3 regions of the Xanthobacter dioxanivorans genome follow, and region 3 is predicted to be linked to each of the others. Evidence: riboswitches for the same ligand, from Rfam matches in the RefSeq annotation. Region 3 holds a riboswitch; each other region holds the start of a gene.
The links. Region 3 has a riboswitch for cobalamin ahead of EZH22_RS26185 (DUF1636 family protein). Riboswitches for the same ligand answer to the same signal wherever they lie in the genome.
Positions count from the first base shown of each region.

Region 1 (4,711 bases), 1.2 Mb from region 3:
GCTCTTCGCCCACGGGCCGCAGGAGCGGGCGCGGGCGGATGCCATCGCCGAGGGGTTGCCGCAGGTGCGGCTCCTTCCGCCCCAGACGCTTGAAACCCTTGCCCCGGTCATCGCCGGTGCCGCCGGGGTGGTCAGCGTCGATACCGGGCTTGGCCACCTGGCCGCCGCCTGCGGGGTGCCGACAGTGGGTCTGTATGGCCCCACCGATCCGCGCCTGACCGGCCTTTATGGGCCGCGCGCGCTGGAGCTGAAGGCACGCCGGCCCTGTGCGCCATGCGAAAAGGCGGTCTGCCGCATCGCGCCGGAAACCCGGGAGGGGCCGCCTTGCCTCGCGGACATCGCCGCCGTCGAGGTATGGAACGCGCTCACCCGCCTGCGCGCCGGTGCCGCGATGGACAAGGCCTGAGCCGGCATGGCACACGGGGCTCCCGACAGACGAGGGGAGCCCGACATGACCCGACCGGTGGCGCTGAGCCGCGACCTGCTCCTCGTGACCGGCGGTGCCGGCTTCATCGGATCGAACATCGCCCGCGCCGCCGCCGAGGATGGCTACCGCGTGGTGGTGGCCGACTGGCTGGAAGACGGCCCCAAGTGGCGCAACATCGCCGATATCCCACTCCATGACGTGATCCGGCCCGAGTCGGTCAACGCCTTCGTGGAGAAGGAGGGGGGCCGCCTCACCGCGGTGGTGCACATGGGCGCCATCTCCGCCACCACGGAGCGCGACGCGGACAAGATCGTCGCGCGCAACATTCGCGCCAGCCTGGACCTGTGGGAGTTGTGCGCGCGCAAGGCGCTGGGCCTCATCTACGCCTCCTCCGCGGCCACCTACGGCGACGGCGCCGACGGCTTCGTGGATGCGGAGGAGGCCGCGGCGCTCGCGGCCCTTGCCCCGCTCAATCCCTACGGCTGGTCGAAGCTGTTCGTGGACCGGCGCGTTATGGCCGACGTGGCGGAAGGCCGGCCGCGCCCGCCGCAGTTCGCGGGGCTGCGCTTCTTCAACGTCTACGGCCCCGGCGAGGCGCACAAGGGCGACATGCGCTCCGTGGTGCACAAGATCTATCCAGCGGCGGCGGCGGGCGAGAGCGTCACGCTGTTCAAGTCGCATGACCCGCGCTACCCGGATGGCGGGCAGTTGCGCGACTTCGTCCACGTGTCCGACTGCGTGGAGGTGGTGCGGTGGCTGCTCGAAAGCCCGGACGTCTCCGGCATCTTCAACGTGGGCACCGGCGTGGCGCGTTCCTTCGCGGACCTCGCCAACGCGGTGTTCTCGGCGCTCGGCATCGCGCCGGACATCACCTATGTGGACATGCCGGAGAGCCTGCAGAAGGCGTACCAGTATTTCACGCAGGCCGACGTTGCCAAGCTGCGCTCGGCCGGTTTCACGCGCCCCTTCACCTCGCTGGAGGACGGTGTCGCGGCATATGTGAACGGCCACCTGAAGCCGCGAAACGCGGTGACGTGAGACACCCTGCGCCCCCGACGGCGCGGTTGCGATGCGCTGCGGGAGGCTTATAGTCGCGGTGTCGTCGGTGTCCGCCCCCCGGGCGGACGAAAAGGGAATGCGGTGCGGGCCTTGGGCCCAAAGCCGCGGCTGCCCCCGCAACTGTCGGCGGTGAGCGGACCTGCAAGAGGCCACTGGAGCAATCCGGGAAGGCGCAGGCGCCGTGATGAACCGCGAGCCAGGAGACCTGCCGACGCGCATCGCCCGTTCAGGGCATCACCACCGGGTCCTCGGCGGGAGGATCGAAAGGGTTGGACATGACGACGCGCACAGACTCCCTCGTTCAGGCCGGGCTTGCCTCCCGCGCCGTCCAGATCACGTTCGCGGGCCTGCTCGGCCTGTTCATCATCGTCGGCACGGGCTTCACCAGCCTGCCGGCCCTGCACAATGCGGCGCACGATTATCGCCATTCCACCGGCTTTCCCTGCCACTGAGGGGAAAACCATCATGGCTATCTTTCGCGCCCTCGTGTTCGCGGCGGCGATCAGCGGACTTTTGGCCGGCCTCCTGCTGGCCGTGATGCAGCAGACCGCAACCGTTCCGCTTATCCTCAAGGCCGAGACCTACGAGGAAGCAGCCCCGCCTGCGGTCCATGACCATGCCTCCCATGACCATGCCGCCCAAGACCATTCCGATCCCGGCCCGGCTGGTGCCGGCCAGGTGGCCGCCGGCCATGACCATGCGGACGAATGGACCCCCGCGGAGGGGATGGAGCGCCTGCTCTACACCGCCCTTGCCAACGTGGTGGGCGCAGCGGGCTTCGCGCTGCTGCTCCTTGCTGTCTCGGAGGCCGCCGGCGGCCTCTCCGGATGGCGGGACGGGCTCGCCTGGGGCCTTGCCGCTTTCGCCGCCGTTGCGCTGGCGCCGAGCATCAGCCTTCCTCCGGAACTGCCCGCCATGCCGGCGGCGGACCTCCTCGCTCGTCAGGCATGGTGGGTCGGCACGGTGGTGGCGACGGGCGCCGGCATCGCGCTGCTGGTCTATGGCCGCTCGCTGCCGCTGGCGGCGCTCGCCGTCGGTCTCATCGTGCTGCCCCATCTGGTGGGCGCGCCCCAGCCGGCGAGCCACGACAGCCCGGTGCCCCACGCCCTCGCCCAGAGCTTTGCGGTGACGGTGGTGGTCACGAGCTTCGTGTTCTGGGCGGTGCTCGGTGCCCTCGCCGGGTTCCTGCGGCAGCATTTCACCCGGCGCGCCGCTTGAGCGGTGGCCTCGTCCTCGTCCTCGGCGGCGCGCGCTCCGGCAAGAGCCGCTTCGCCGAGGCCGAGGTGGAGCGCCGGCCGGCCCCCTGGGCCTATGTCGCCACCGCCGAGGCGCGGGACGCCGAGATGGAGGCGCGCATCGCCCACCACCGCGCCCGCCGGAGCGTGGGGTGGGAGACGCATGATGCGCCCCTCGATCTCGCCGGGCTTCTGGCGAAGCTCCCGCCGGAGCAGCCGGTGCTGGTGGACTGCCTGACCCTGTGGCTCACCAACCATCTGCTCGCCGAACATGACCTGTCGACCGAGGGGGCGGTGCTGGAGCAGGCGCTGGCGGCGCGGCGCGGCCTCACGGTCTGCGTCGCCAACGAAGTGGGCTTCGGCATCGTCCCGGACAACGCGCTGGCCCGTCGCTTCCGTGACGCCGCGGGCCTGCTCAACCAGCGCCTCGCCCGCAGCGCCCGGCGCGTTGTGCTGGTGGTGGCCGGCCTGCCCCTCATCGTGAAGGACGAAACGCCGTGACCGATCCCGCACCGCCCGCCGCCGCGGAGGCGGCCGAAGCCGCCCGCCATCGCGCGAAGATGGCCAAGCGCAAGGCCGTGCAGGACCGGGAAGTGGCCGGCAAGACCGTCGAGAAGGGCCTGCTCATCGTCCATACCGGCCCCGGCAAGGGGAAAAGCACCGCGGCGTTCGGTTTGGCCTTGCGCATGCTCGGGCGGGGCGGGCGCGTGGGCGTGGTGCAGTTCATCAAGGGCGCCTGGCAGACCGGGGAGGCCGAGGCGTTTTCCGCGTTCGGGGACAAGGTCGTCTGGCACACCATGGGCGAAGGCTTCACCTGGGAGACGCAGGACCTCGTCCGCGACCGCGCCGCCGCCGCCCGCGCCTTCGAGCGGGTGCGGGAGCTGATGGCGGATGACAGCATCGACCTGCTGGTGCTCGATGAGCTCAACATCGCCCTGCGCTACGACTATCTCGACCTCGCCGACGTGGTGGCGACCCTCACCAACCGCCGCCCCGGCCTGCACGTGGTGGTGACCGGGCGCAATGCGAAGCCGGAGCTGGTTGCCGCCGCTGACCTCGTGACCGAGATGGGCCTGGTGAAGCATCATTTTGCCGCCGGCGTGAAAGCGCAGGCCGGCATCGAGTTCTGACCTCCATGGCGCGCGCGCTCATGTTCCAGGGCACCGGCTCCGACGTGGGCAAGTCCCTGCTCGTTGCCGGCCTTGCGCGGGCCTTCACCCTGCGCGGGCTCAAGGTGCGGCCGTTCAAGCCGCAGAACATGTCCAACAATGCAGCGGTGACGGCGGACGGCGGCGAGATCGGCCGGGCGCAGGCGCTTCAGGCGCAGGCGGCGCGCGTTCCTTCGAGCGTGCACATGAACCCGGTCCTGCTCAAGCCGCAGGGCGAGAGCGGCGCCCAGGTGGTGGTGCAGGGCCGCGTGCACGGCACGGCGAAGGCCGCCGCCTACCAGGGCATGAAGCCCTCCCTCCTGCCGTTCGTGCTGGAGAGCTTCGGCCGGCTGAAGGCGGAGGCCGATCTGGTGCTGGTGGAGGGCGCCGGCAGTGCCTCCGAAGTAAACCTGCGGACCGGCGACATCGCCAACATGGGTTTCGCGCGGGCGGCGGACGTGCCGGTGGTGGTCATCGGCGACATCGACCGCGGCGGCGTCATCGCCAGCCTCGTCGGTACCAAAGTGGTGGTCGACCCCGCCGACGCGGCCCTGATCGCCGGTTTCGTGGTGAACCGGTTCCGTGGCGATCCGAGCCTCTTTTCCGCGGGCATGGCGCTGATCGCCGAGAAGACCGGCTGGGCCGCGCTCGGGCTGGTGCCGCATTTCGCCGACGCCGCCCGCCTGCCGGCGGAGGACGCCCTTGCCTTGTCCGCCCCGCCCGCGCCGAACCCCGGTGCAACCGTGCGGATCTGCGTGCCGATCCTGCCCCATGTCTCCAATTTCGACGATCTCGACCCGCTCGACGCGGAGCCCCAGGTGGAGGTGAGCCGCATCCGCCCG
Region 1 is NZ_CP063362.1:4,412,241-4,416,951, forward strand. Features, by position in the region: gene waaC (lipopolysaccharide heptosyltransferase I) at 1-406, shown strand, start outside; gene rfaD (ADP-glyceromanno-heptose 6-epimerase) at 482-1,465, shown strand; cobalamin riboswitch at 1,514-1,713, shown strand; gene EZH22_RS20560 (CbtB domain-containing protein) at 1,762-1,938, shown strand; gene EZH22_RS20565 (CbtA family protein) at 1,952-2,704, shown strand; gene cobU (bifunctional adenosylcobinamide kinase/adenosylcobinamide-phosphate guanylyltransferase) at 2,701-3,222, shown strand; gene cobO (cob(I)yrinic acid a,c-diamide adenosyltransferase) at 3,282-3,851, shown strand; gene EZH22_RS20580 (cobyric acid synthase) at 3,857-4,711, shown strand, end outside.
Region 1: it holds a riboswitch for cobalamin, as region 3 does, so the genes downstream of both, EZH22_RS20560 (CbtB domain-containing protein) here and EZH22_RS26185 (DUF1636 family protein) in region 3, are expected to answer to the same signal.

Region 2 (4,711 bases), 2.6 Mb from region 3:
GCGCCATGGGCCTCCGGCCTTGGAACACGCCTCGTCCCGCAAGGAGGAAACATGGCCCGCATTCCTTATGGTGATCCCGCCGCCCCAGACGCGCATGCGCTGGTGGAGCGCATCGTCGCCGAGCGCGGCAGCCTGCTGCATCTCTACCAGATGCTGATCCACAGCCCGCCGGTGGCCGAGGGGTGGCTCGCCTTTCTCACCGCCATCCGCCACAGGGGCGTGCTCCCCGGCGCGCTGCGCGAGACGGTGATCATCCGTATCGCCCTGCTCAACAACGCGCCCTACGAGGCGGACCAGCACGTGCCCATCGCCCTGCGCGAGGGCGTGACGCAGGCCCAGGTGGATGCCCTGGCCAGCTGGCAGGACAGCGCGCTGTTCTCGCCGCGGGAGCGCGCGGTGCTGGCCTATGTGGACGCCATGACCCGGCAGGTCCAGGTTCCGCCGGAGGTGTTCGCGGCGGTGCGCGGCGTCTTCAATGATCGCGAGCTGGTGGAGCTGACCGCCACCATCGGCGCCTACAACATGGTGTCGCGCTTCCTGGAGGCGCTCGAGATCCACACCCACGACGCGCGCTGAGCGCCCGGCGCCTTTGGTCCGCGGGCGGAGCGCGCGGGCATCTTGACGCATGCGCCCCGCCCGGCGGGGGGGCCCATCTTGGTTGTCCGCCCGTTCGGTGGCACAGTGCCGGCCCCTTGGAGACGCCACCCGACGTGACCGCCGCCCGCCCCGCCTGGAGAGACAGGACCGCGATTCTCGCGGCCTATCTGCTCGTCCTGCAGGTGCTGCTGGCGGGCCTTGCCGCCGGTCTTTCGGTGGCGCCGGCCCTGGCCGCCGGGCCGGACGGCACGATCTGCCACGGCGCGCGCCCCGATCCGTCCCCGGCGGACCGGGACGGCGCGCCGCTCCGGCACGTGGCGGACGCATGCTGCGTCCTGGGGTGCGCCGCCTTCGGGCCCCTGGTCGCGCCGCCGTCCTCCGCCGGCGACCTGCCGGCGCGCGGCCCGGCCGCCGCGTCGCGCATGGACACCGACCGCACCTATCTTCCGCCGCCGAGGGGCGGGGCATGGTCCGCCAACCTCGCACGGGCACCGCCGGCCTGATGGCGCCGGGCCGAACCGGCCTTTTCGTCGTCGTTTCCATCTGGCTGTTGAACTGTCTCCGCGCCCGCCGGGCGGGGCGGAGCGTGCGTGCGGAGCTTCCACCATGTCCCATTTCCTGCGTTTCCCCTTCTCGCAGCCGCGGCGCGGGGCCGCGCGCCCATTTCTGCGCCGGGTCCTCTTCGTCGAGGAGATGCTCGCCGCCGGCGCCTTCGCGCTGTGCCTCCTGATGGTCTCGGCGCAGGCGCTGCTGGCGCACGAATTCAAGGCCGGCGCCATCGAGATCGGCCATCCCTGGTCGCGGGCGACCCCCGGCGGCGCCTCCGTGGCGGCGGGCTACTTCGTGCTCAAGAACACCGGCGCGGCGCCCGACCGCCTGGTCTCCGCCACGGTGCCCTTCGCCGGCCGGGCGGAGATTCACGAAATGGCGGTAAAGGACGGGGTGATGACCATGCGCCCCCTGCCGGCCGGTATCGAGGTCCCGGCCGGCGGCACGGTGGCGCTGAAGCCGGGCTCCTACCACCTCATGTTCCTCGACCTGAAGGCGCCGCTGAAGGAGGGGACGCTGGTCGACGGGACCCTCACCTTCGAGAAGGCGGGCACCGTGGCGGTGCAGTTCAAGGTCGAGGGCGTGGGCGCCGGCGCCGCTGCGCCGGCCGAGGGCAGCGCCCACAAGCACTAGCGCGGGTCGCGTTCAGATCGACCGGCGCCCTGCCTCCACCACCGTCATGGCCGGGCTTGTCCCGGCCATCCACGCGGTTGGGCCGGCGCCAGCGGGGCGGCGTGGATGCCCGGCCAGCTTGACAGCAGGGAGGAATTGGCACCTGCTGCCGGTACGCAAGGTGACCCGGACGCGGTGCGTCCGGGCTGAAACGGGAACGGGGAAGGGCTTCTCGCCCGCGCCCCGACCGCCCCCGCGACTGTGAGCGGCGAGCGGCCTTCCACCGTGTCACTGGCAGGTTTCCTTCGGGGACCGCCGGGAAGACGGGAGGTCTGCGGCGACCCGCGAGTCAGGAGACCGGCCAGGCGTGCACGTGTCCAACCTCGGGCCGTCGGGTGAGACGGCGTAGGAGATCAAGAGAATGCATATCGAACCAGGTCTCGTGGATGGCGGGAAAATCTGGCTGAGCTACGTCACCGCCGCCGGCGCGGGCGGCTATGCCCTGAAACTCGCCTTCGACGCGGCGCGCGAGCGCGGGCTCGTCTCGCTGGCGGCCCGCTCCATCGCCACCACCGCCCTCGTCTTTTCCTTCTTCGAGGTGCTGCCGCATCACCCGGTGGGGGTGTCCGAGGTGCATCTGATCCTCGGCTCGACCCTGTTCCTCATCTTCGGCGCCGCCCCGGCGGCCATCGGGCTGGCGCTGGGCCTGCTGGTCCAGGGCCTGTTCTTCGCGCCGTTCGACCTGCCGCAATACGGCATGAACGTCACCACGCTGCTGGTGCCGCTGTTCGCCCTCTCCGCGGTGGCGCGGCGCGTCATCGCCCCGAACACCCCCTATGTGGAGCTGAAATACCGCCAGGCGCTGGTGCTCTCCACCACCTACCAGGCCGGCATCGTCGGCTGGGTGGCGTTCTGGGCCCTCTATGGCCAGGGCGTTTCGGTGGACAGCCTCGCCTCGGTCGCCACCTTCGGCGGCGCCTACATGCTCGTCATCCTGCTGGAGCCGCTGGTGGATCTCGCCGTGCTCGGCGCCGCCAAGGCGCTCCACGGCCTGAAGGGCAGCCCGCTGTTCGAGCGTCGGCTCTACGACGCGGCCTGATCGCGGCCGCCCCCCGTCCGGCTTTGATCGCGCCCGGCATCCCCCACGGGATGCCGGGCGTCGTCATTTCAGGCGGTTCAGCAGGGCGATCAGCTGCACGCGCTCGTCGGCATCCAGGGGCGCCAGCGTCTCCTCGGTGATGGCGTGCGCCACCGCGGCGGCCTCACCGGTAAGGGCGGTGCCCTCCGCGGTGAGCGCCACCACCAGGCGGCGGCCGTCCTCCGGGTCGGGCCGGGTCTCCACCAGCCCGCGCTTCACCAGGCGATCCACCACGCCCTTGATGGTGGCCGCGTCCATGGCGGTGAGGCGGCCGAGCAGGTTCTGCGAGCAGGGCCCCTTCTCGTTGAGCTTGGCCAGGGCCGCCCACTGGGTGGAGGTCAGCTCCTGCCCCATGCGGGCGCCGAAGATGAGCGTATGGCGCTGCATCGCCTGGCGCAGCAGGAAGCCGACCTGATGGTCGAGGATGTATTCGGCCTGCGCCGGCTTGGCGCGGCGGCGCCGGACGTCCGTTGCCACTTTCGTGCTCACCCCTCGTGCCCCTCCTGCCCCGTCCTTCCCGTGGGAGCGGGTCGACCGCCCGGGCCCGGCCGGCCCGAACGGTTCCCCTCCCGCCCGCCGTCACACGGCGAGATAGGCGTCCCTGACCTCCGGATTGGCCTCGAGCTCCGCCATGGTGCCAGAAAACCGCATGCGGCCCTTCTCGATGATATAGGCCCGGTCGGAGATGAGCTTGGCGAAATGCAGGTTCTGCTCCGAGATGACGATGGAGAGCCCCTCCCGCTTCATGGTGAGGATGGCGTCCGCCATCTGTTCCACGATCTTCGGCGCGAGGCCCTCGGACGGCTCGTCCAGCAGCACGAGGGAGGGATTGCCCATGAGGGTGCGGCCGATGGTGAGCATCTGCTGCTCGCCGCCGCTCATCTGTCCGCCGGGACGCTTGCGCATCTCGCCGAGGTTGGGAAACAGCGCGTAGATGCGCTCGGGCGTCCAGGTGGCGACGCCCTCGCGCGGGGGCTGCCGGCCCACCTCGAAATTCTCCTCCACCGTCAGCTGGCTGAAGATGCGCCGGTCCTCCGGCACGTAGCCGAGGCCGCGGCGGGCGATCTCGTAGGTGGGCAGGCGGGAGATGTCCTCGTCCTCGAACCGCACCGTGCCGGAGCGCTGGGACACGAGGCCCACCACCGAGCGGAAGGTGGTGCTCTTGCCGGCGCCGTTGCGCCCCAGCAGCGCCACCACCTCGCCGGTGCCCACCTCGAAGCCCACGTCGAACAGGATGTGGGCCGGCCCGTAATGGCTGTTGAGACCTGCGACCTCGAGCTTCATGCCGCGCTCTCCTCGCGATTGTAGAGCAGGCCCTCGCCCAGATAGATGGCGCGGACATCCGGATCCTTGCGCACCTGCGCGGGCGTTCCGCGGGCGATCAGCTCGCCCCGGTTCAGCACCATCACCGCGTCGGCATGCTCGAACACCACGTCCATGTCGTGCTCGGTGAACAGCACGCCGATGCCCTTCGTGCGGGCGATCTCGGCGGTGAGGCGCATGAGGTCCACCCGCTCCTTCGGCGCCATGCCGGCGGTGGGCTCGTCCATCAGCAGCAGGCGCGGATCGTTGGCCAGCGCGATGGCCAGCTCCAGCCGCTTCAGGTCGCCATAGGCCAGCTCGCCGCAGGGCCGCTCCGCCTGGGCCTCCATGCCCACGAGGGCGAGGAGGCGGTCGGCCTCCTGCCGGTGGGCGGCGCCGGCATAGCCCACCATGGCGCGCAGGCCGCCATGGAAGGACAGCAGCGTCACCTGCACGTTCTCGCGCACCGTCATGGAGGCGAAGGTGGCGGTGATCTGGAAGGTGCGCCCGACG
Region 2 is NZ_CP063362.1:1,936,275-1,940,985, forward strand. Features, by position in the region: gene EZH22_RS09165 (carboxymuconolactone decarboxylase family protein) at 52-576, shown strand; gene EZH22_RS09170 (hypothetical protein) at 711-1,100, shown strand; gene EZH22_RS09175 (copper chaperone PCu(A)C) at 1,204-1,779, shown strand; cobalamin riboswitch at 1,921-2,138, shown strand; gene EZH22_RS09180 (energy-coupling factor ABC transporter permease) at 2,180-2,857, shown strand; gene EZH22_RS09185 (MarR family winged helix-turn-helix transcriptional regulator) at 2,921-3,385, opposite strand; gene EZH22_RS09190 (ABC transporter ATP-binding protein) at 3,476-4,180, opposite strand; gene EZH22_RS09195 (ABC transporter ATP-binding protein) at 4,177-4,711, opposite strand, start outside.
Region 2: it holds a riboswitch for cobalamin, as region 3 does, so the genes downstream of both, EZH22_RS09180 (energy-coupling factor ABC transporter permease) here and EZH22_RS26185 (DUF1636 family protein) in region 3, are expected to answer to the same signal.

Region 3 (4,711 bases):
CCCCTCGCTCGGCCGGATGATCCCAGTCCCGAATGCCCTCTCACGCCTGCGGGCGCCCTGCCAACCTCGTCCGGAGGGAGCGCGACCGGTTTGCCCTCTCCCCTCGCGGGAGAGGGTGCCGAGCGGAGCGAGGCGGGTGAGGGGGCTGGCGACGTTCGTCCGGATGGTTTCCGGTCTCTTCCGCCGGCGCCCCCCCTCACCCCCGCCCCCTCTCCCGCGAGGGGAGAGGGGAGGCCCGCACCGGCGGCGATGGTCACAGACAGCCCGGTCGTGGGAGAGGGAGCCCCGCGCGGCGCTCCCTCGCGGCGAAGCATCGACCCCGGCTCCCCCATCCTCGCCCGGCGCGAAGATGGACCGGTGCGCGTGGTCTACCGCCGGCAAGGCGACGACAATCTGCTGGTCGAGTTCGGCGACATGCATCTCGACATCGCCCTGCGCCTGCGCGCCCATCTTATGGCGCAGGCGGTGCAAGAGGCACGCCTGCCGGGGATCATCGACCTCACCCCCGGCATCCGCTCGCTGCAGATCCACTATGACGGCGCGGCGATGCCTCGCGCCAACCTGCTCGACGCCCTGGCCGAGATCGAGAGCGGCCTGCCCCGCGCCGAGGACGTGGTGGTGCCGAGCCGCGTCGTCCACCTGCCGCTCTCCTGGAACGACCCGCAGGCCGAGCTGGCCATGCGCAAGTACCAGGAGCTGGTGCGGCCGAACGCGCCGTGGTGCCCGTCCAACATCGAGTTCATCCGCCGCATCAACGGGCTTCCCGACGAGCAGGCAGTGAAGGACATCATCTTCGGCGCCAGCTACCAGGTGCTCGGCCTCGGCGACGTCTATCTCGGCGCGCCGGTGGCCACCCCCATCGACCCGCGCCACCGCCTCGTGACCACCAAGTATAATCCGGCCCGCACCTGGACGCCGGAGAACGCGGTGGGCATCGGCGGCGCCTACATGTGCATCTATGGCATGGAGGGGCCGGGCGGCTACCAGCTCTTCGGCCGCACCATCCAGATGTGGAACACGTGGCGGAGCACGCCGGAATTCCGCGACACCCCCTGGCTGCTGCGCTTCTTCGATGAGATCCGCTTCTTTCCGGTCTCCCATGCGGAGCTGACGGAGGCCCGCGCCGCCTTCCCGCACGGGGCCTATCCCGTGCGCATCGAGGAAGGCCGCTTCTCCTATGCGGAGTATGCGGCCGGTCTTGCGGCCAACGCCGCCGAGATCACCGCCGGCAAGGCCCGCCAGCAGGCGGCGTTCGAGGCCGAGCGCGCCCGCTGGAAGGCGGAGGGGCTCGACAGCTTCGTGGTGGAGGACGGCGCCGGGCCGTTCAGCGAAGGCGAGATGCCGGAGGGCTGCTTCGGCGTGTCGGCCAACGTGCCGGGCAACGTCTGGAAGGTGCTGGTGGAAGCGGAGGCGATGGTCGCCGCCGGCGACACCATCGCCATCATCGAATCCATGAAGATGGAGATCTCCATCACCGCCCACGCCTCCGGACGGGTGCGGGAAATCCGCGCCGCGCCCGGCCGCACCATCCGTTCCGGCGACATCGTCGCCGTGCTCGAAGCCTTGTGAAGACAGCGTGGTGAGGAATCCCATGGCGAACGATCTGCCGCTCAGCGCTTATCGCTCCTCGACGGCCCCGCTTCCCGACGCGGTGCCCATCGCGGTGGTGGGGGCTCACCTCACCGGCATGCCGCTGAATGCCGAGCTCACGCAGGCTGGCGGCGTGCTGGTGAAACGCTGCCGCACGGCGCCGGACTACCGCCTGTTCGTGCTGCCGGACACCACGCCCCAGAAGCCGGGCGTGGTGCGCGAGCCCGGCTTTGCCGGGCCGGGGCTGGAGGTGGAGGTGTGGGCGCTGGAGCCGGCCGCCTTCGGCCGCTTCGTCGCCCGCATCCCGGCGCCGCTGGGCATCGGCAAGCTCAGGCTGGAGGACGGCAGCGAGGTGCCGGGTTTCCTGTGCGAGGCCCATGCGGTGGAGCGGGCGCAGGAGATCACGGCGCTGGGCGGCTGGCGCGCCTATGTGGCCGGGCGGGGGTAGGTCGTTCAGCCCGCACCAAACCACCGTCATCCTCGCAAAATCCGCCGTCATCCCCCGGCTTGTCCGGGGCATGACGGCGGATGGAAGCGGCGCCATCGGCAAATCCTTGCGCCGTGTCCCGGCTCTCCTTCCGCTGACGCCCTCGTCAGCCGGGACACGGTGGCGACGCGCCCCATTTGACATTCCCCCCCGCCCTGCCTTTAGTGGCCGGGTCGAAGGTCCCGTGCTGCACCACGGGCGCAAAAGGGAATGCGGTGCGGAAGGCCGGGGCACGCGTGCTTTGAGCTTCCAATGCCGTGGCTGCCCCCGCAACTGTAAGCGGTGAGCCCCTGCCAGACGCCACTGGAGTGATCCGGGAAGGCGGCGGGGGCGCGGAACCGCGAGCCAGGAGACCTGCCTTCGACAAGGTCCGCGCCGGGCGGGGTGCTCCGGTTCTGCGTCCCTTTGAAGCCCGCGCCTGCGGGCATTGCGCGCACCTTGGGATGTCGACGGGTGGAGCGCAGCGACCTTCCGGACCTTTCGGGCGATGCCGGCGCGGCTGAGGCAACCGCGCCGATGACGACCCCCGAAACCGACGCGCCCGCCAGCGCATCCGCGCGCCGCGACCCGCCGGCCGTCACCCTCTTCGTCTGCACCACCTGCCGCAGCGCCCCGGACGGAGCGTTGCCCGCCGACGGCGTGGCCCTCGTCGAAGCCACAACCGCCCTGACGGCGCCCCCCGGCATCGTGGTGAAGGGCGTGCGCTGCCTCGCCAACTGCAAGCGCGCGCTGTCCGCCGCCATGGTCCGCCGCGACGGCTGGACCTATGTGTTCGGCGACCTCACCGCCGATGCCGCCGCCGACCTGATGGAAGGCGCCCGGCTCCTCGCCGAGGCCCCGGACGGCCTCATGCCCTGGCGCGGCCGCCCCGAAAGCCTGAAGCGCGGCATGGTCGCGCGCATCCCGCCCCTTTCCCTCCCCGAGGAGCCCTGATGACCTCGCTCGCCCGCGTCCCCTGCACCATCGTCACCGGCTTCCTCGGCGCCGGGAAGACCACGCTCATCCGCCATGTGCTGGAGAATGCCGGCGGCAAGCGCCTCGCGGTGATCGTCAACGAGTTCGGCGACGTGGGCATCGACGGCGAGATCCTGAAGGGCTGCGGCATCGAGAGCTGCGCCGAGGACACCATCGTCGAGCTCGCCAACGGCTGCCTGTGCTGCACCGTGGCCGACGACTTCGTGCCGGCGCTCGACCAGATCCTCGCCTTGACCCCGCGAGTGGACCATATCCTCATCGAGACCAGCGGCCTCGCGCTGCCCAAGCCCCTGGTGCAGGCCTTCCAGTGGCCGGCCATCAAGGGCCGGGTGACGGTGGACGGCGTGGTGGCGGTGGTGGACGGGCCGGCTCTGGCGGAAGGGCGCGTCGCGCCGGACCTCGCGGCGCTGGCCGCCCAGCGGGCGGACGATGCCAGCCTCGACCATGACGACCCGGTGGAAGAGGTGTTCGAGGACCAGATCGCCTGCGCCGACCTCGTCATCCTCTCCAAGAGCGACCTGCTCGACGCCGCCGGCTTCGCCGCCGCCGAGACGGCGGTGGCCGGCAGCCTGCCGGCGGCGGTGAAGCTGGTGCGCGCCTCCGGCGGCAAGGTCGACCTCGCCGTGCTGCTGGGCCTCGGCATGGGCGCGGAAGACCGGATCGACGCCCGCCGCACCCACCATGACGACGAGGAAGACCACGACCACGACGAGTTCGAGAGCATCGTGCTCGCCTTGCCCGAGATCACCGACCCGGCCGCCCTGGCCGCGCGCGTGGTCGCGGCGGCCGGCACCCCGGACGTGCTGCGGGTGAAGGGCTTCGCGGCCGTGGCAGGCAAGCCCATGCGCCTGCTGGTGCAGGGCGTCGGCCCGCGGGTGTCGCACCATTTCGACCGGCCTTGGGGCGCGGGCGAGGCGCGCAGCGGCGCGCTGGTGGTGATCGGCCTCAAGGGCTTCGACCGCGCGGCGGTGGAGCAGGCGATCCTCGGCTGAGGCGATAAGCACCCCATGCACATCCTCGCCACCACATCGACGACGCTGGAGGACCTGGCCGAGCCGGTCGACCTTGCCCAGCCGCCCGGCGACATGGTGGCGCTCTCCTTCGCCGACAGCGACCTTCTGGCCCTCTCCGCCGCGTGGCGGGCGCGGCGCGACGACCTGCCCAGCCTGCGCCTCGCGCGGCTGAAGGACCTGCGCCATCCCATGTCGGTGGATTTGTGGGTGGAGAAGGTGGCCAGCCGGGCCAAGGTGGTGCTGGTGCGCCAGCTCGGCGGGCTCGACTGGTGGCGCTATGGCGCCGAGCGGCTCGCGGCCATGGCCCGCATGCGCGGCATCGCCCTCGCGTTGCTGCCGGGGGAGGACCAGGACGACCCGCGCCTTGCCGCCCTCTCCACCCTGCCGCGGGCGGAGCTTGCACGCTGGCTCGCCTATTTCCGCGCCGGCGGGCCGCAGAACATGGGCGCGCTGCTGGACACCATGGCGGGCGCGGCGGACTACGCCGTCTGCCGCCGCATCCCGCCGCCCTGCCCGGTGCCGGCCGCCGCCTTCCACCGCCCCGGTGCCGGGCTGCTGGAGGCGGGCGAGGCCCGGCGCGCGGCGCGGTCCGATGCGCGGGCCAAGGCCCTCATCCTGTTCTATCGCTCGCAGTGGCTGGCGGCGG
Region 3 is NZ_CP063362.1:5,620,114-5,624,824, forward strand. Features, by position in the region: gene EZH22_RS26175 (5-oxoprolinase/urea amidolyase family protein) at 1-1,569, shown strand, start outside; partial or broken gene EZH22_RS26180 (allophanate hydrolase-related protein) at 1,652-2,038, shown strand; cobalamin riboswitch at 2,238-2,453, shown strand; gene EZH22_RS26185 (DUF1636 family protein) at 2,594-3,010, shown strand; gene cobW (cobalamin biosynthesis protein CobW) at 3,007-4,044, shown strand; partial or broken gene cobN (cobaltochelatase subunit CobN) at 4,060-4,711, shown strand, end outside.